Regions from separate parts of the Duganella caerulea genome, predicted to be linked through region 2. Evidence: predicted binding sites of a transcription regulator. Region 2 holds the regulator's gene; each other region holds the start of a gene.
What was found. The regulator HrcA, encoded in region 2, represses chaperone genes, less so after heat shock. The targets are predictions, from matches to a motif close to TTAGCACTCNNNNNNNNNGAGTGCTAA.
Positions count from the first base shown of each region.

Region 1: a site for HrcA is predicted at 2,041-2,067, ahead of groES (co-chaperone GroES). Genes of this name have one in related genera too.
Region 3: a site for HrcA is predicted at 3,207-3,233, ahead of rpoH (RNA polymerase sigma factor RpoH). Genes of this name have one in related genera too.

Region 1 covers NZ_BPWJ01000004.1:215,632-221,361, reverse strand. The annotation lists gene groL (chaperonin GroEL) at 1-1,617, opposite strand, end outside; gene groES (co-chaperone GroES) at 1,666-1,956, opposite strand; gene ACUJB0_RS13815 (hypothetical protein) at 2,275-2,463, shown strand; gene ACUJB0_RS13810 (ATP-grasp domain-containing protein) at 2,538-3,542, shown strand; gene ACUJB0_RS13805 (SDH family Clp fold serine proteinase) at 3,533-4,405, shown strand; gene ACUJB0_RS13800 (MauE/DoxX family redox-associated membrane protein) at 4,402-4,920, shown strand; gene ACUJB0_RS13795 (hypothetical protein) at 4,913-5,473, shown strand; gene ACUJB0_RS13790 (ABC transporter ATP-binding protein) at 5,470-5,730, shown strand, end outside.
Region 2 covers NZ_BPWJ01000008.1:265,080-270,809, reverse strand. The annotation lists gene ACUJB0_RS23615 (metallophosphoesterase family protein) at 1-1,100, opposite strand, end outside; gene ACUJB0_RS23610 (HAD family hydrolase) at 1,196-1,897, shown strand; gene hrcA (heat-inducible transcriptional repressor HrcA) at 1,966-2,982, shown strand; gene fur (ferric iron uptake transcriptional regulator) at 3,009-3,437, opposite strand; gene ACUJB0_RS23595 (outer membrane protein assembly factor BamE) at 3,705-4,355, shown strand; gene dapB (4-hydroxy-tetrahydrodipicolinate reductase) at 4,372-5,178, shown strand; gene ACUJB0_RS23585 (MotA/TolQ/ExbB proton channel family protein) at 5,178-5,730, shown strand, end outside.
Region 3 covers NZ_BPWJ01000003.1:265,476-271,205, reverse strand. The annotation lists gene ACUJB0_RS10530 (MerR family transcriptional regulator) at 1-305, shown strand, start outside; gene ftsY (signal recognition particle-docking protein FtsY) at 425-1,462, shown strand; gene ACUJB0_RS10520 (cell division ATP-binding protein FtsE) at 1,472-2,128, shown strand; gene ftsX (permease-like cell division protein FtsX) at 2,125-3,045, shown strand; gene rpoH (RNA polymerase sigma factor RpoH) at 3,324-4,214, shown strand; gene ACUJB0_RS10505 (hypothetical protein) at 4,384-4,884, shown strand; gene ggt (gamma-glutamyltransferase) at 4,902-5,730, shown strand, end outside.

The sequences.
Region 1 (5,730 bases), on a different contig from region 2:
GCCCATGCCACCCATACCGCCCATGCCACCGGCTGGTTTGTCTTCGGTGACTTCAGCGATCATGCAGTCGGTGGTCAGCATCAGGCCAGCGATCGAAGCTGCGTTTTGCAGTGCCGAACGGGTGACTTTGGCTGGGTCCAGAACGCCCATTTCAACCATGTCGCCGTAGGTGCCGTTGGCGGCGTTGTAACCGTAGTTACCTTTGCCGGCCAGAACCGCAGCAACCACCACCGAAGCTTCTTCGCCGGCGTTTTGCACGATCATGCGCAGTGGCTCTTCCATCGCGCGCAGAACGATCTTGATGCCAGCTTCCTGGTCAGGATTGTCGCCTTTGATGCTCAGAGCGGCACGAGCGCGCAGCAGGGCTACGCCGCCGCCTGGCACGATGCCTTCTTCCACGGCAGCGCGGGTAGCGTGCAGTGCATCTTCAACGCGGGCTTTCTTCTCTTTCATTTCGACTTCGGTGGCTGCGCCAACCTTGATCACTGCAACGCCGCCGGCCAGCTTGGCCACGCGCTCTTGCAGTTTTTCACGGTCGTAGTCCGAGGTCGCTTCTTCGATCTGCACGCGGATTTGCTTGACGCGGCCTTCGATGCCTTCAGCGCGGCCAGCACCGTCGATGACGATGGTGTTTTCCTTGCCGACTTCGATACGCTTGGCCTGGCCCAGTTCTTCCAGGGTGATTTTTTCCAGGGTCATGCCGACTTCTTCAGCAACCACTTGACCGCCGGTCAGGATCGCGATGTCTTCCAGCATGGCCTTGCGACGGTCGCCGAAGCCTGGGGCCTTGACTGCGCAGGTTTTCAGGATGCCGCGGATGTTGTTCACAACCAGGGTGGCCAGTGCTTCGCCTTCGATGTCTTCTGCGATGATCAGCAGTGGACGGCCAGCCTTGGCGACTTGTTCCAGTACCGGCAGCAGGTCGCGGATGTTCGAGATCTTCTTGTCGCACAGCAGGACGAATGGATTGTCCAGGATGGCGACTTGCTTCTCTTGGTTGTTGATGAAGTATGGCGACAGGTAACCGCGGTCGAACTGCATACCTTCAACGATGTCCAGCTCGTCGTTCAGCGACTTGCCGTCTTCCACGGTGATGACGCCTTCCTTGCCGACTTTTTCCATCGCTTCAGCGATGCGGTCGCCGATCGACGAATCCGAGTTGGCGGAGATCGAACCAACCTGGGCGATTTCCTTGGTGGTGGTGCATGGACGGGCGATGATGGCGATCTGCTCGACGGTGGCAGCCACTGCCTTGTCGATGCCGCGCTTCAGGTCCATTGGGTTCATGCCGGCGGCAACGAACTTCATGCCTTCGCGGACGATGGCTTGTGCCAGCACGGTCGCGGTGGTGGTGCCGTCGCCGGCGTTGTCGCTGGTGCGGGAAGCGACTTCCTTGACCATTTGCGCGCCCATGTTTTGCAGCTTGTCTTTCAGCTCGACTTCCTTGGCGACCGATACGCCGTCCTTGGTGACGGTCGGGGCGCCGAAGGAGCGCTCCAGCACAACGTTGCGGCCTTTAGGGCCCAGGGTGACTTTGACTGCGTTGGCCAGGACGTTGACGCCTTCAACCATCTTGGCGCGCGCTGCGTCGCCGAAAATTACTTCTTTAGCTGCCATGTTGTTTCTCCAGAATTAGGTGAGTACTAGTGCAAACGTGCGGGTCAATTACTTGACGACGATTGCCATGATGTCTTCTTCGCGCATGACCATCAGCTCCTGGCCGTCGACCTTGACGGTCTGGCCGGCGTATTTGCCGAACAGGACGCGGTCGCCTACTTTGACGTCCAGCGGACGGACTTTGCCATCTTCCAGAATCTTGCCATTGCCGACGGCGAGCACTTCGCCTTGATCCGGTTTTTCAGCAGCCGCATCAGGGATGATCAGGCCGGACGCAGTTTTGGTTTCCTGGTCGAGGCGTTTGACGATTACGCGATCGTTCAAAGGGCGAAGGTTCATACAAAACTCCTTAAATTAACAATGGAACAGTTTGTTGCCACACCAATAAGCTTGCTGCGGCGGAAAGTTTGGCCGAGAGCGCTGTTAGCACTCCCTTGGAACGAGTGCCAATTATAGGGACGACACTGCTGTATTTCAAGACGCATCACTTGCGCGTGCACAAATAAGCACAAAAATAATGTTGATACGTCCCTAAAAAGTAATGTTTACATATTGTGTATAGAAGTTGACAACGTCTATACAAGCTCCTAACATTGCAACGCTGCAAATAGAGACTGTGTGAGATTTTTCAATATTTCTTTTTTAAGGACTATGGAAATGGCAGATCAAAAAGAGGCAAAACTGTTCGCATTCAAGCTGGCTGCGAAACAGGAGAACAAACCTGCAGAGCAATGGAAAGTCCGCGACGGCGTCGCCGTGGCAGGCTGCACTGGCCCGGTCGACTTCGACAACTATCGCGAGTACGACGCCATCTATCACCGCAACGACAAAGGCCTGTACTGCTAAGTACCGGCCCGTCAACGAAAGCCTTGCTGCGCCAGCAAGGCTTTTTTGTTTTTCGCGCAGTTGCGGAGTACGAGATGAGCAAGACGATTTTAATTGTCACCCACAGCCAGGATTTGCACGCCGACCTGGTCGCCACCAGGCTCGCGGCCGGCGGGCACGGCGTGTTCCGGCTGGACCTGGACCACTTCCCGCGCGACTTCCAGACCAGCCAGCGGCACGCCGGCGGCGCGCTGCACAACAAGATACGCCGCCGCAGCGAGGAGCACTGGCTCGACCTGGCCGAGGTGGGCGCGGTCTGGCTGCGCAAGCCGGGCGAATTCACCTTCCTCAGCGATGAGCTGGCGCCGCAGGAGCTGGCCTACGCCAGGCAGGAGGCGGAGCATGCCTTGTTCAGCCTGCTCTACACGCTGGACTGTTACTGGATGAGCCACCCGCTGGCGCTGCGCGGCGCGCAATGGAAGGGCGAGCAGCTCAAGCGCGCAGCCCGCATGGGCTTCCTGGTGCCGGACTCGCTGACCACCAATGCGCCGGATGAGGTGCTGGCCTTCAAGGACGGCCTGGCCGGCGACATGATCTTCAAGTCATTGTCGGACCCGATGCTGGCCGGCGGCGAGCTGGAGCCTGAGCAGCGCAGTAACGGCGGGCTCTGCACCACCATCGTTGACGACGACATGCTGCGCAACGTCGAGGCGGTCAGCCAGTTGCATTGCCACTTCCAGCGCTACATCCCCAAGCAATACGAACTGCGGGTGACGGTGATCGGCGAGCGGGTGTTCGCCGCCAAAATCCACAGCCAGGACGACGCCCGCACCGCCGTCGACTCGCGCGACATGTCGGCGCCGATCCGCTACGAGGCGACGCAGCTGCCCGACGAACTGCGGCGGCGCTGTGTGGACTTCGTGCGCAGCTACGACCTGAACTACGGCGCGCTGGACCTGATCGTCACGCCAGCCGGAGAGGTGGTGTTCCTGGAAAATAACCCGGCGGGCCAGTTCCTGTATATCGAACAATTGATACCGGAGTTCAGGATGATCGACGCCATGGCCGACACGCTGGTGGAGGGCGCGCTATGCCACTAGAGCACATCGCGCTCGCCGGCCACATCCGCGAGCTGGAGGCCGTGCGCGACAGCCGCGTGCTGGTGCTGGCCGCGTCCCAGCTGGAGATGGAACTGCTGCCGGCGCTGTACGAACAATGCCGCGACCTGGCCCCCGCGCGGCGGCTGGACGTGGTGCTGCACGGACGCGGCGGCGTGGTGCAGGCCGCGCGCCGCATCGCGCTGTTGCTGCGCGCGCAAGCGGACCAGCTGTGCTTCATCGTTCCCTACCATTGCGAATCGGCCGCCACGCTGCTGACCTTGTGCGGCGACGAGATTATCGCCGGCCCGCTGGCGCTGTTCTCGCCCATCGATCCGCTGCTCAACGGCGCCGACGGCACGGCGTTCTCGGGCCTCGACATCCAATGCCTCGGCGACATGGCGCAGCAATGGTTCGGCGTGCCGGCCGACGAGGCGCGGCAGCAGGCGCTGGCGCTGTTGGGCGGCAGCGTGTTCCCGGCCAGCCTGGGCGCCTTCTATCGGAGCACGCTGGAGCAGAAGCAGATCGGCGAGCAACTGCTGGCCTTCCATTTGCCCGGCGAAGACGCGACGGTCCGCAGCCGCCTGGTCGACCAGCTGATGACCGGCTATCACTCGCACAACTACGCGATCACGCGCGAGGAGATGGCGGCGCTGGGCCTGCGCGTGCGCGGCGACGCGGCGGTCGAACGGCCGGCGTGGGAAATCTCGCGGCTGCTGCAAGGCCACATCGGCGGCGGCCAGCGCGCCAGCGAGGACGCGCCGTGGTGCGACGCGCTGTTCGCCACACGTTACGGCTCCAGCGAACGCCGCCGGCATCCGGGCGGCCTGGCGCCGTCGTGGAACGTGGAGCGCTACCCGCGATGAGCACCGGCCAATTTCTCGGCGAGATACTGCGCTACTTCGTCGCGCTGCTGATGCTGGCCGCCGCCACGGCCAAACTGCGCGACCTGGCCGGCTTCCGCGACAACCTGGCCAGCCTGTTCGGCATGGGCCCGGCGCTGCGCGCGCTGGCGGCGCCGGCGGTGGTGGCGGCGGAACTGGCGGTGGCCGCGCTGCTGCTCGGCGGCCTGGCGCGCATTGGCTTGCTCTCCGCGCTGCTGATGCTGGGCGTGTTCACGGCGCTGGTCGGCTACAAGTTCTACACGCAGAGCGTGGTCCGCTGCGGCTGCTTCGGCGAGGCCGAGCGCTCGCTGTCCGGCCTGGACCTGCTGCGTAATGTGCTGGTGATGGTGGCCATCGGCGCCGGCCTGGCGCTGCCGGCCGGGCTCGCGCCGCCGTGGCACGTCGCGGTGCTGGCGGCGTCGCTGGGTTGTCTGACCTGCGTGATCGCCGTGCACTTCCATGAGATCGTCCACTTACTGAGCCCAAGCGATGGATAGCCAGATTCTCTACCTGACGCTGGCGCTGCTGGCCCTTGGCCTGGCGCTCAACATCAAGCTGACGCTGTCGGTGCTGCACACCACGCGGCGCGAGCGCGAGACACCCGAGGAGCTGCCGCCCGGCGCGCCATTGCCGCAGGTGCAAGCGCGCGCATTGCAGGGCGGCGTGGTGCATCGCCTGGGCGCCGAAGGGCAGGCGTCGGCGCTGCTGTTCTTGTCGAGCAAATGCCCCAAGTGCAAGACCAAGCTGGCCGAGATCGGCAGTATGCTGGAGCCGGCCGAGCAGGCGGGGCTGGACATATGGATCGTCAGCCACGAGCCGGGCTGGCGCCTGCGCCAGTTCCTGCGCGGCTTCCCGCTGACGCGGGCGTTGCGGCTGACGATGCGCGATTACCGGCTGCTCAATCCCACGCTGGCTTCGCCGGCCTACATGATGGTCAATCACGAAGGCGTGCTGGAAGCGGCCGGCATGATCGGCGACGACAACTGGCTGGACTTGCGCGCCCAGCTCGCCGAGAGCGCCGAGACCACCGCAGCGGAGGGCGCGCCATGAACTTCGAGCCACATCTCGAGCGGCTGCGCCTGATCTATCCGGTGCGACGCCAGGTCGGCGCGGCGGTGTTCTTCATGGGCTTGGGCGTGCTGATCCAGCTGGTCTTCCCCAAGGGCGTGGCCTACTTCATCGACCACGTCCAGGAGCTGCGGCTGGAGACCATCTCCGCGCCGGTGATCGGCCTGGGGCTGCTCTGGCTGCTGGTGCAAGCCACCGCGTCGACGCTGCGCTACTACTATTTCGAACTGGCCGGGCAT
Region 2 (5,730 bases):
GAGCCGTCGGCGCGGCGATCGGCGCCCATGCCCAGCAGCGGATGGTGGGTGATGCCGATGTTGCGCGGCGCCCGCTGCGCCAGCGCGTCCAGCTGGCGGTACAGCGTGCGGTAGGCGTCGTAGCCTTGCTCGCCCGGCTTGAAGCCCTTCCAGGTGGTATTGGCGGTGTCGAGCACCAGCAGCTGGGTGTCCTGGCCGATCGGCACGGCGTAGGGCGCGCTGTAGTTGCCGAGCGCGTCGTCGGCGGCGTTGTTGCAGTCGCGCCCGGCGACCAGCGGGCGCGGATCCAGCAGGCGCCAGTAGCCCTGGCCGCCGCGCTGGCAGTTCTCGTGATTGCCGCGCGCCATGATCCACGGCGCCGCCCGCAGCAGCGCCGCGCCGGGCGCGAAGAAGTCGGCGTTCCAGGCGTCCCAGCCGTAGCCCCACGGACTGCCGGCGCAACCGGCGTCGCCGTCCGGGCAGGCGTTCTCGCGGTAGTGGTAGTCGCCGACGTGGACCACCAGCTCCGGACCCCACGCGGCGGCGGCGGCCGCGATGGCGGCGAACGGATAGTCGGCCGCGCGGTTGCAGGGCTGGTAGCTGTTGGAGTTTTTTTGCAGGCGGCAGCCGGTGTCGCCGATGACCACGATGCGGCGCGGCGCGGCCACCGGCCGCGGCAGTGCGCGGCCCAGCACGCTGGCTTGGGCGTGGCTACCGGCCGGCAGCGGCGCTTCGCAGGTCAGCAGCGGGAAGGCGGCCGGCTTGGAGTCGGCCGGCGCCGACGCCGTGGGGCGCAGCGGCAAGGTGGCGGCCGGCGCGCGCAGCGTCATCGGCAGCGGGCGGCCGTCGACCACGATGTCGGGACAGGCCGGGGCGTCGATCAGCACGCGCGCCACGGCGGCGCCGCCTTCGCCCAGCACCACGAAGGAGGTGAAGGCCGGCGGCTGGCCGACGGTGGCACAGCCGGCCAGCAGCGCGGAGGCCGCGAAGGCTCCGGCCGTCAGGGCTGCGGCCTTCCGGGCGGCTGCGGTCAGGGCGCCGGCCAGCGGCCGCGCCGGGCGGCGGCGGATTGTGGCAAGTGGAGCAACGGTGGCAAGGGCGGCAAGCTTAGTCAAGGGCACGGAATCTCCAGCGGGGCAATCCGGTAATTTACCACGCCCTCGCCGGGCGGCAATCGGTGCGACAATATCGCATCTTTCATTTTCGTTTGCCCGCCATGACGCCACGCCGCCCCCACGCCCTGCTGTTCGACCTGGACGACACCCTGTGGCCGATCGGCCCGGTGATCGCGGCGGCGGAAACCAGCTGGCACGCTTGGCTGGCCGAGCACGCGCCCGAGGTGACCCAGCGCTACTCCATCGAGGCGCTGCGCGCGCGCCGCATGGCCCTGCTGGAACAGCGGCCCGAGCTCGTGGTCGACCTGTACCGGCTGCGCCGGCTGGCGCTGGAGGAAGCCTTCGCCGAGGCCGGCGCCGACGCCGCCCACATCGAGGGCGCCATGCGCCACTTCCACGTGCAACGCAACGCCGTCACGCCGTTCGGCGACGTGCCGGCCGCGCTGGCGGAGCTGCAGGCCATGCTGCGCCTGGGCGTGATCACCAACGGCAACGCCGACCTTGAACTCATCGGCATGCACCACCATTTCGATACTGTGCTGGCCTCGTCGCGCTTCGGCCGCGCCAAGCCCGACCCGTCCATCTTCCTGGCCGCCTGCGAGGCGATGGGCGTGGCGCCGGCCGACGCGGTCTACGTCGGCGACGACCTGCGGCTGGACGTGCAGGGCGCGCAGGGCGCCGGCCTGCGGGCGGTGTGGATGAACCGCCGGGGAGCGCAGCACGAAGCGGGCATCGCGCCGGACGCCACCTGCGCCAGTTTTGATGAACTTCTGGCATGGGTTCGTGCGCAAATGCAGCATTGACGCCACGCCATGGCCCCCGTCCGGCGCGGAGCGTGCATAATAAGCAGAAATACCATCAGTGAATGAACATGCAACTCGATACACGCGCACAAACCTTGCTCAAGGCCCTCGTCGAACGCTACATCGCGGACGGCCAGCCGGTGGGCTCGCGCGCCCTGTCCAAGATCTCCGGACTGGACCTGTCGCCGGCCACCATCCGTAACATCATGGCGGACCTGGAGGAACTGGGCTACGTCGCCAGTCCCCACACCTCGGCCGGCCGGGTGCCGACGCCGCGCGGCTACCGTATCTTTGTCGACACGCTGCTCACCGTGCAGCAGCTCGACGAGCACGCGGTGGAGTCGCGCATGCGGCTGCAGGCGCCGCAGCCGCACAAGATGATTTCCAACGCGGCGCAGATGCTGTCGTCGCTGTCGCAGTTCGCCGGCGTGGTGCTCAGCCCGCGGCGCGAATCGGTGTTCCAGCAGATCGAGTTCCTGCGGCTGGGCGAGAAGCGCATCCTGCTGGTGATCGTCGGCCCGACTGGCGACGTGCAGAACCGGCTGCTGCTGACCGACGTCGACTACAGCCCCGCGCAGCTGGTGCAGTCGGCCAACTACATCAACCAGAACTACGGCGGCCTGGCCTTCGACGAGGTGCACCATCGGCTGCAGACCGAGGTGCGCCAGCTGCGTGACGACATGGGCCGGCTGATGCAGGCGGCGGTGGAGGCGGGCAGCGAGGCGATGGCCGACAGCTCGGACGACATGGTCATCTCGGGCGAGCGCAACCTGCTGTCGGTGAGCGATTTGTCGTCCAACATGACCTCGCTGCGGCAGATGTTCGACATGTTCGAGCAGAAGACCGGCCTGATGCAGCTGCTCGACGTGTCGAGCAAGGCCAGCGGCGTGCAGATCTACATTGGCGGCGAATCAAGCCTGGTGCCGATGGACGAGATGAGCGTGGTGACCGCGCCATACACGGCCAACGGCAAGATCGTCGGCACGCTGGGCGTGATCGGGCCGACGCGCATGGCGTATGAGCGGGTGATACCGATTGTGGATATCACGGCCAAGCTGCTGTCCAACGCGCTCAGCCACAATTAAGCCGGCCCCGTGTTGATCCCCGTGTCTTACGGGCGGTGCGGGCAGGCGGTCTTGGTGCAGTTGCCGTAGATGGCCAGCGCGTGCTCGGCGATCTTGAAGCCGCGCTCCTTGGCCACCACTTGCTGGCGCGTCTCGATTTCCTCATCGAAGAATTCCTCCACCCGGCCGCAATCCAGGCACACCAGATGGTCGTGGTGCGAGCCCTCGTTCAATTCGAAGATGGCCTTGCCGGTCTCGAAGTGATTGCGGTTCAGCAGGCCGGCCTGTTCGAACTGGGTCAGCACCCGGTACACGGTCGCCAGGCCCACGTCCATATTTTCGGCCAACAGGATCTTGTAGACATCCTCGGCGGTCAGGTGGCGCACTTCGCTGTTCTGGAAGATGTCCAGGATTTTGAGGCGTGGCAGCGTGGCTTTGAGGCCGCTGGCCTTCAGATCGGTGGGATTGTTACTCATGGTGGCGACTCTTAATGGTGGTTGGCGATAGCTAGGCGACAGTTTAACGCACTCCGGCCGCCACCGCACCCTGCGCGCCGCGCGGCGCCGCCGGCGTGAAATTTACATTTGCAATGTTTTACAATTAATCTTTATAAAACAAGGACATACTTGCCGTTTTGCTGGATAATGCGGTCTCCCGGAGTGCCCGCGCAGCCCCATGTCGCACCTTGTGCTTTATGATATAGCGTTTTTCGGCACTTCCGCTCGATCAGATTGAGGACAACCATGCGCGTCACCCAGGCTTTATCGCAGTCTTTGTTGCACCGTTTCACCCGCCGCGCCCCGCTGCTGGCCGGCGCCGTTTGCGTCGCGCTGGCCGCGGGCGGCTGCGCGTCCAACACCACGCTGGGCGAGAAATCGACCGAGGTGAAAGAAACCGGCACCACGCTCGACGCCAGCAAGGGCGCGCAGACCACCACCATCACCAAGCTGCAGAAGTTCATGTGGTTCTTCTCGCCGTACCGTCCGGACATCCAGCAGGGTAACTTCGTCTCCGAGGAGATGCTGTCGCAACTGAAGACCGGCATGACGCGCGAGCAGGTGCGCTTCATCTTCGGCACCGCGCTGCTGACCGACCCGTTCCACGCCGACCGCTGGGACTACGCGTTCCGCATGGCCAAGGGCAACGGCGAAATCACCACCAGCCGCGTGATCGTGTTCTTCGACAAGGACGGCAAGGTGGCGCGCTGGGAAGGCGGCAACCTGCCGACCGAAAAAGACTACATCGCCCGCATCGCCGGCCCGGCGCCCAAGGTCAAGAAGGACCTGAGCACGCCGGACGCGCGTCCGGTGTCGAACACCGCGCCGATCCCGGCCGGCGCCGACAACTCCGCCGCCTCGCCGATCGGCGTCACGGTGAGCAACGACAAGAAATAAGCACGAGGACAGACGCATGACAGACCTGAACATCGCCATCGCCGGCGCCGGCGGCCGCATGGGCCGCATCCTGATCGAAGCGGTGCTGGACGCGCCCGACGCCCGCCTGTCCGGCGCGCTGGACCGCGCGGGCTCGGCCAACATCGGCAGCGACGCCGCCGCCTTCCTCGGCAAGCCGGCCGGCGTGCTGGTGGAATCGGACCTGGCCAAGGGCCTGGCCGGCGCGCAGTTCCTGATCGACTTCACCCGCCCCGAGGGCACGCTGGATCATCTGGCGTATTGCGCCGAGCACGGCATCAAGATGGTCATCGGCACCACCGGCTTTGATGAAGCGGGCAAGGCGGCGATCGCCGAAGCGGCCAAGAAGACCGCCATCGTCATGTCGCCCAACTTCAGCGTCGGCGTCAACGTCACGCTCAAGCTGCTGCAGCAGGCCGCCAAGGCGCTGGCGGTCGGCTACGACATCGAAGTGATCGAAGCCCACCACCGCCACAAGGTCGACGCCCCGTCCGGCACCGCGCTGAAGATGGGCGAAGTGCTGGCCGACGCGCTGGGCCGCGACCTCAAGGATTGCGCGGTCTATGCGCGCGAAGGCGTGACCGGCGAGCGCGATCCGTCGTCGATCGGCTTCGCCACCATCCGTGGCGGCGACATCGTCGGCGACCACACCGTGCTGTTCGCCGGCACCGGCGAGCGCATCGAGATCAGCCACAAGTCCAGCAGCCGCGTGACCTACGCGCACGGCTCGCTGCGCGCCTGCCGCTTCCTGGCCGACAAGGCCACCGGCCTGTACGACATGAACGACGTGCTGGCGCTGAACTGATGACGCCCAACCACTTCACCCTGGCCGGCTACTGGGAACAGGGCGACACCATCAGCCACATCGTGGCGCTGGTGTTGCTGGCGATGTCGCTGGTGAGCTGGTTCTTCATTTTGTCCAAGGCCTACGCCGCGCTGCGCATCCGCCGCGGCGCGCCGGCCGTGCAAGCGTTCTGGGAGGCGCCGTCGATGCAGGACGGCGTGGCCGCGCTGACCCTGGCCGATCCCGAGCAGGTGTTCCTGCCGCTGGCGCAGCAAGGCGCGGCGCAGCTCAAGACCGGCGGCCGCGCGTCGCTGGGCGGCGAAATGGGCCATGCCGCGCAGGTCACCCGCGTGCTGCGGGTGGCGATCCAGAATTCCACCAACCGCCTCGAAGGCGGCCTGACGCTGCTGGCCTCGATCGGCGCCACCGCGCCCTTCGTCGGGCTGCTGGGCACGGTGTGGGGCATCTACCACGCGCTGGCCAATGTCTCGGCCAGCGGCACGGTGCAGATCGACAAAGTGGCCGGCCCGGTGGGCGAGGCGCTGATCATGACCGCCATCGGCCTGACGGTGG
Region 3 (5,730 bases), on a different contig from region 2:
CCGAGGGCGCGCACTGCATCTCGCTGGGCGTGCAGACGCCGCTGCTCGACATCGTCGAGGCGGCCCGCGTGCAGCGCATCGACATCATCGCGCTGTCGTTCTCGGTCGGCATGAACGCGCGCCAGGCGCTGGACGCGCTGGCCGAGCTGCACACCCGCCTGGGCGGCAGCATCGAGCTGTGGGCCGGCGGCGGCAACGCCGCGTTCAAGCGGCGCCGGCCGTCGTACGTGCGGGTCTACGCGCTGTCCGACATCAGCGCCGCCATCGCCGACTGGCGCCAGCGCCACGCCGCCGCAGCCGGCTGAAAATCTTGTCATTCCGGTAGCATGGCCGGGCGGCCGCGCCGCGCTCTGGTAAAATAGCGGCATTTTTCCCCGTGTCCGGCGCTGCCGGCCATCCTTGAAGCGCCCCCAACCACATGTCCATGTTTAGTTTCTTCAAGAAAAAACCCGTCGCCCCCGAAACGCCGCCGGCCGCCGCCGTCCCGGCCCCGGCCCCCGCCACCATCGAACCGTCCGCCCCGCCCGCGCTGCCCGATCTGCTGCCGATCGAGGAACCCGCGCCCAAGCTGTCGTGGATGTCGCGCCTGAAGGCCGGCCTGTCCAAGACCTCGAGCAACCTGTCGATCCTGTTCGTCGGCGCCAAGATCGACGACGAGCTGTACGACGAACTGGAGGCGGCCCTGCTGATGTCGGACGCCGGCGTCGACGCCACCCAGTACCTGCTGGACGCCCTCAAGCAAAAGGTCAAGGACGACAAGCTGCTGGACGCGGCCGCCGTCAAGGCCGCCCTCAAGCAACTGCTGATCGAGCTGCTGACCCCGCTGCAGCGCCCGTTCGAGCTGGGCCGCCACCAGCCGACCGTGATGATGATCTCCGGCGTCAACGGCGCCGGCAAGACCACCACCATCGGCAAGCTGGCCAAGCACATGCAGACCCACGGCCAGTCGGTGCTGCTGGCGGCCGGCGACACCTTCCGCGCCGCCGCCCGCGAGCAGCTGATGGTCTGGGGCCAGCGCAACAACATCACCGTGATCTCGCAAGCCTCGGGCGACCCGGCCGCCGTCTCGTTCGACGCCGTGCAGTCCGGCAAGGCCAAGGGCCTGGACGTGGTGATGATCGACACCGCCGGCCGCCTGCCGACCCAGCTGCACCTGATGGAAGAACTCAAAAAGGTCCAGCGCGTCATCGGCAAGGGCATGGAAGGCGCGCCGCACGAGACGCTGCTGGTCATCGACGGCAACACCGGCCAGAACGCGCTGGCCCAGGTCAAGGCCTTCGACGACGCCCTCAAGCTGACCGGCCTCGTGATCACCAAGCTCGACGGCACAGCCAAGGGCGGCGTGCTGGCCGCCATCGCCCGCGTGCGCCCGGTGCCGGTGTACTTCATCGGCATCGGCGAGAAGATCGAGGACCTGCAGCCCTTCGTGGCCGCCGAGTTTGTTGAAGCCCTGCTGGGATAAGCGCCCGCCATGATCGAATTCCGCAACGTCTCGAAACAATACACCCCCGACGCGACGGCGCTGCGCGACGTCTCGTTCACGGTCGCCAAGGGCGAACTGGTGTTCCTGGCCGGCCCCTCGGGCGCCGGCAAGTCCACCCTGCTGAAAATGATCGCCGCGGTCGAGCGCCCCAGCGCCGGCCAGGTGATCGTCAACGGCCAGGACATCGCCCGCATCAAGCCGGCCGCCGTGCCGTTCTTGCGGCGCAACCTGGGCCTGATCTTCCAGGCGCAGCGGCTGCTGACCGACCGCTCCATCCTGGCCAACGTCATGCTGCCGCTGCTGGTGACCGGCGCCTCGCGCGCCCAGGCCGAGCAGCGCGCCCGCGCCGCCCTCGACAAGGTGGGCCTGCTGGAGCGCGCCGACGCCCAGCCGCTGGCCCTGTCCGGCGGCGAGCAGCAGCGCGTGTCGATCGCGCGCGCCATCGTCAACCGCCCGCAGGTGATCCTGGCCGACGAACCCACCGCCAACCTGGACCGCGCCAGCGCCAACAAGGTGCTGGACGCGCTCAAGGCCTTCCACTCGGTCGGCGTGACCTGCCTGATCTCCAGCCATGACGAACAGATGCTGGACGCCGCCGCGCGCGTCATCCATCTCAAGCATGGCCAGCTGGAGGTGGCGGCATGACGCTCTGGTTCCGGCAACACCGCTACGCCCTGGCCGCGGCCCTGGTGCACCTGCGCCGCTCGCCCGGCGGCTTTTTGTTCAATATATTAGTGGTGGCGATCGCGCTGGCGCTGCCGTTCACCGGCGTCACCCTGCTCGACAACGTGCGCCCCATGTCCGAGCAACTGTCGGTCGATCCAGAGATCAGCATCTTCCTCAAGCAGGACACCCCGCGCGAGCAGGCCGAAGGACTGGCCGTGTCGCTGCGCCAGACGGTGCGCGACAAACAGGCCAAGATCGTCTTCACCCCGCGCGAAAAGGCGCTCGAGCAACTGAAGGACAAGAGCGGCCTGGCCGACGTGCTGACCACGCTGGGCGAGAACCCGCTGCCCGACAGCTACGTGCTCAAGCTGGACGCCTTCCGCAACGCCCAGGCCGGCGGCGACGTCGACCAGCTGGCCGAGCAGATCCGCGCCCTGCCGGGCGTCGACACGGTGCAGGTCGACTCTGCCTGGGTCAAGCGCCTGGCCGCGCTGCTCAACGTGCTGCGCCTGGCGCTGCTGCTGCTGGCCGCCACCTTAGGCACGGTGGTGGTGGCGGTGATCTTCAACACCATCCGCCTGCAGGTGATGACCCAGCGCGAGGAAATCCTGGTGTCCAAGCTGATCGGCGCCACCGACAGCTTCATCCACCGCCCGTTCTACTACACCGGCGCGCTGCTGGGCCTGTGCGCGGGCGGCGTGGCGCTGGGCGCCGTGTCGCTGGCGCTGCGCCCGCTGAACGTGGCGATCGCCGAATTCGCCCGCCTGTACGCCTCCGAGTTCCAGCTGGCGCCGCTGCCGCCGCTGGCCATGGCCGGTCTGCTGGCCCTGTCGGCCGGCCTCGGCCTCATCGGCGCGCTGCTGTCCGTGCAGCGCCACCTGTCCCGCCTCAACTAATCCCTGGTCCCTTTCCGTGCGCCCCCGCACGGAAAGGCCAGCCCCCGCCGATTAGCATTAAGCCCGGCCTAAGCTCCACCGCGCATGCTTCATTAATCAGATGCCATGATGCTTAAAAACGTCATAGTATTTTTACTATCAAAGCGATTGATAAGCGATGATTGGCACTCAACGAAGGAGAGTGCTAATATACGTGGACTGAAGAGAAAACAGTTCTCTACAGAACCCAGAATCGTTAAGAACAAGCAACATCATCGAGCGAAGGAATGAACATGACTATGTCCGCACCGACTGCATTGGTCCCCGCCACCAATCGCGCCCTGGGACTCGGGTTCACAGGCAACCTGGGCAACCTGGACGCCTATATTTCGGCCGTCAACCGCCTGCCGATGCTGACGCACGACGATGAAATCTCGCTGGCCAAGCGCCTCAAGGAAAAGAACGACCTGGGCGCCGCCCAGGAGCTGGTGCTGTCGCACCTGCGCCTGGTGGTGTCGATCGCGCGCGGCTACCTGGGCTACGGCCTGCCGCACGCCGACCTGATCCAGGAAGGCAATATCGGCCTGATGAAGGCGGTCAAGCGCTTCGACCCGGACCAGGGCGTGCGCCTGGTGTCGTACGCGATGCACTGGATCAAGGCCGAGATGCACGAGTACATCCTGAAGAACTGGCGCCTGGTCAAAGTGGCCACCACCAAGGCCCAGCGCAAGCTGTTCTTCAACCTGCGCAGCCACAAGACCGGCCTGGACGCGATGACGCCGACCCAGATCGACAGCCTGGCCAAGATGCTGGACGTCAAGCGCGAGGAAGTGATCGAGATGGAAACCCGCCTGAGCGGGCGCGACATCGCGCTGGAATCGCCCAACGACGACGAGGACGACAAATTCGCGCCGATCGCCTACCTGTCGTCCGAGGCCAGCGAGCCGACCCGCGTGCTGGAAGCCGAACAGGTGACCCGCCTGCAGTCGGAAGGGCTGGAGGAAGCGCTGGGCAAGCTGGACGCCCGCTCGCGCCGCATCGTGGAAAGCCGCTGGCTGGCCAACGACGACGGCTCCGGCGCCACCTTGCACACGCTGGCCGAGGAATTCGGCGTCTCGGCCGAGCGCATCCGCCAGATCGAAGTGGCCGCGCTGAAGAAAATGAAGGGCGCGCTGGCCGCCTACGTGTAAGCCTGGCCGCCGCGCGCGGCACCGAAGAAGCCGCCCGGTCCACGCCGCGCGGCTTTTTTTACGTCGCCACCGCACCGGGTTTGACCCAGCGCTGTAAAGCGGCGGTTCGTGCGCCGGGAGCGTGATCTTTTTGCTAAGCTTGCCTTCTCCATCGAAGGAAGAGGATCCCATGAACTCCACATTCACCAGGCAGTTGATCATCCTGCCGCTGCTGGCGGCCGTGCTGGCCATGCTGCACGCCTGCGGCTCCGCGTCCGCAGTCGGCCGCCCCGCCCCCGCGCCGCAGCCGTTCGCCCAGACCTATGTGCTGACGCAGGGCGCCAGCGTGGCCATCGCCCCGGCCGCCGCGCCCGGCATCAGCGGCGCCACCGGCACCACCGCCGGCGCGCCCAGCCTCAAGCTCGAGCGCGTCAACGACAGCCGCTGCCGCATCGGCGCGGTGTGCGTCTGGGCCGGCTACATCAGCTACAGCTTCGCGCTGACCACCGCCGACGGCACCACCAGCAACTTCGTGCTGTCCGACAGCATGCCCAACGCCCGTCCCAGCGTCACGCAAAACGGCCTGACCTTCACACTGACCGGCGTCGAACCGCAGGCGGTCCCCGCCAAGAATGAAGCCACGCCGGATTATCGGGTAAGCTTGAGGGTGAGCAACGCCCCCTCATCCTAACCCGGACCCCGCGCCCCATGACCCAGCCCCGCCGCCCCGCCCGCACCGTTCTCGTTTCCACCATCATCCTCACGCTGATCCTGCCACCGGCGGCCTGGGCCAAGACCCCGGTCGCCACCGGCAGCGGCGGCGCGGTCGCCACCATCAGCGAGCCGGCGTCCAAGGCCGCGCTGGCCATCCTCAACCAGGGCGGCAACGCGGTCGACGCCGCCGTCGCCGCGGCCGCCACCCTGGGCGTGACCGACCCGTTCAGCTGCGGCATCGGCGGCGGCGGCTTCATGGTCATCTACCTGGCCAAGGACAAGCGCGTGATCACCATCGACCACCGCGAAACCGCGCCGGCCAGCTTCACGCCGCGCGTGTTCCTGCAGGACGGCAGGGAAATGGACTTCGACACCGTGGTCGCCAGCGGCATGTCGGTCGGCGTGCCTGGCACCGTGCGCGGCTGGCACGAGGCGCTGGACCGCTACGGTTCGATGTCCTTCAAGCAGGTGCTGGCGCCGGCCATCGCCGTGGCCACCGAGGGCTTCCCCGTCAACGCCAACTTCTCGCGCCTGGTCGAGGAAAGCCAGGCCAAGTTCAGCATGTTCCCCGACACCGCCGCGCTCTACCTGCGCAACGGCAAGGCCATCCAGCCCGGCAGCACCCTGCGCAACCCCGGCATGGCCAAGGCCTACCGCGAACTGGCGGCCGGCGGCGTCAAGGTTTTCTATGAAGGCAAGATCGGTCGCGCAGTGGTCGACGCGGTCAACCAGCCCAAGGTCGCCAGCGGCGTGCACGTGCGCGCCGGCCAGATGACGATGGCCGACCTGGCCAACTACGAGGCGCGCCTGCGCCAGCCGGTGC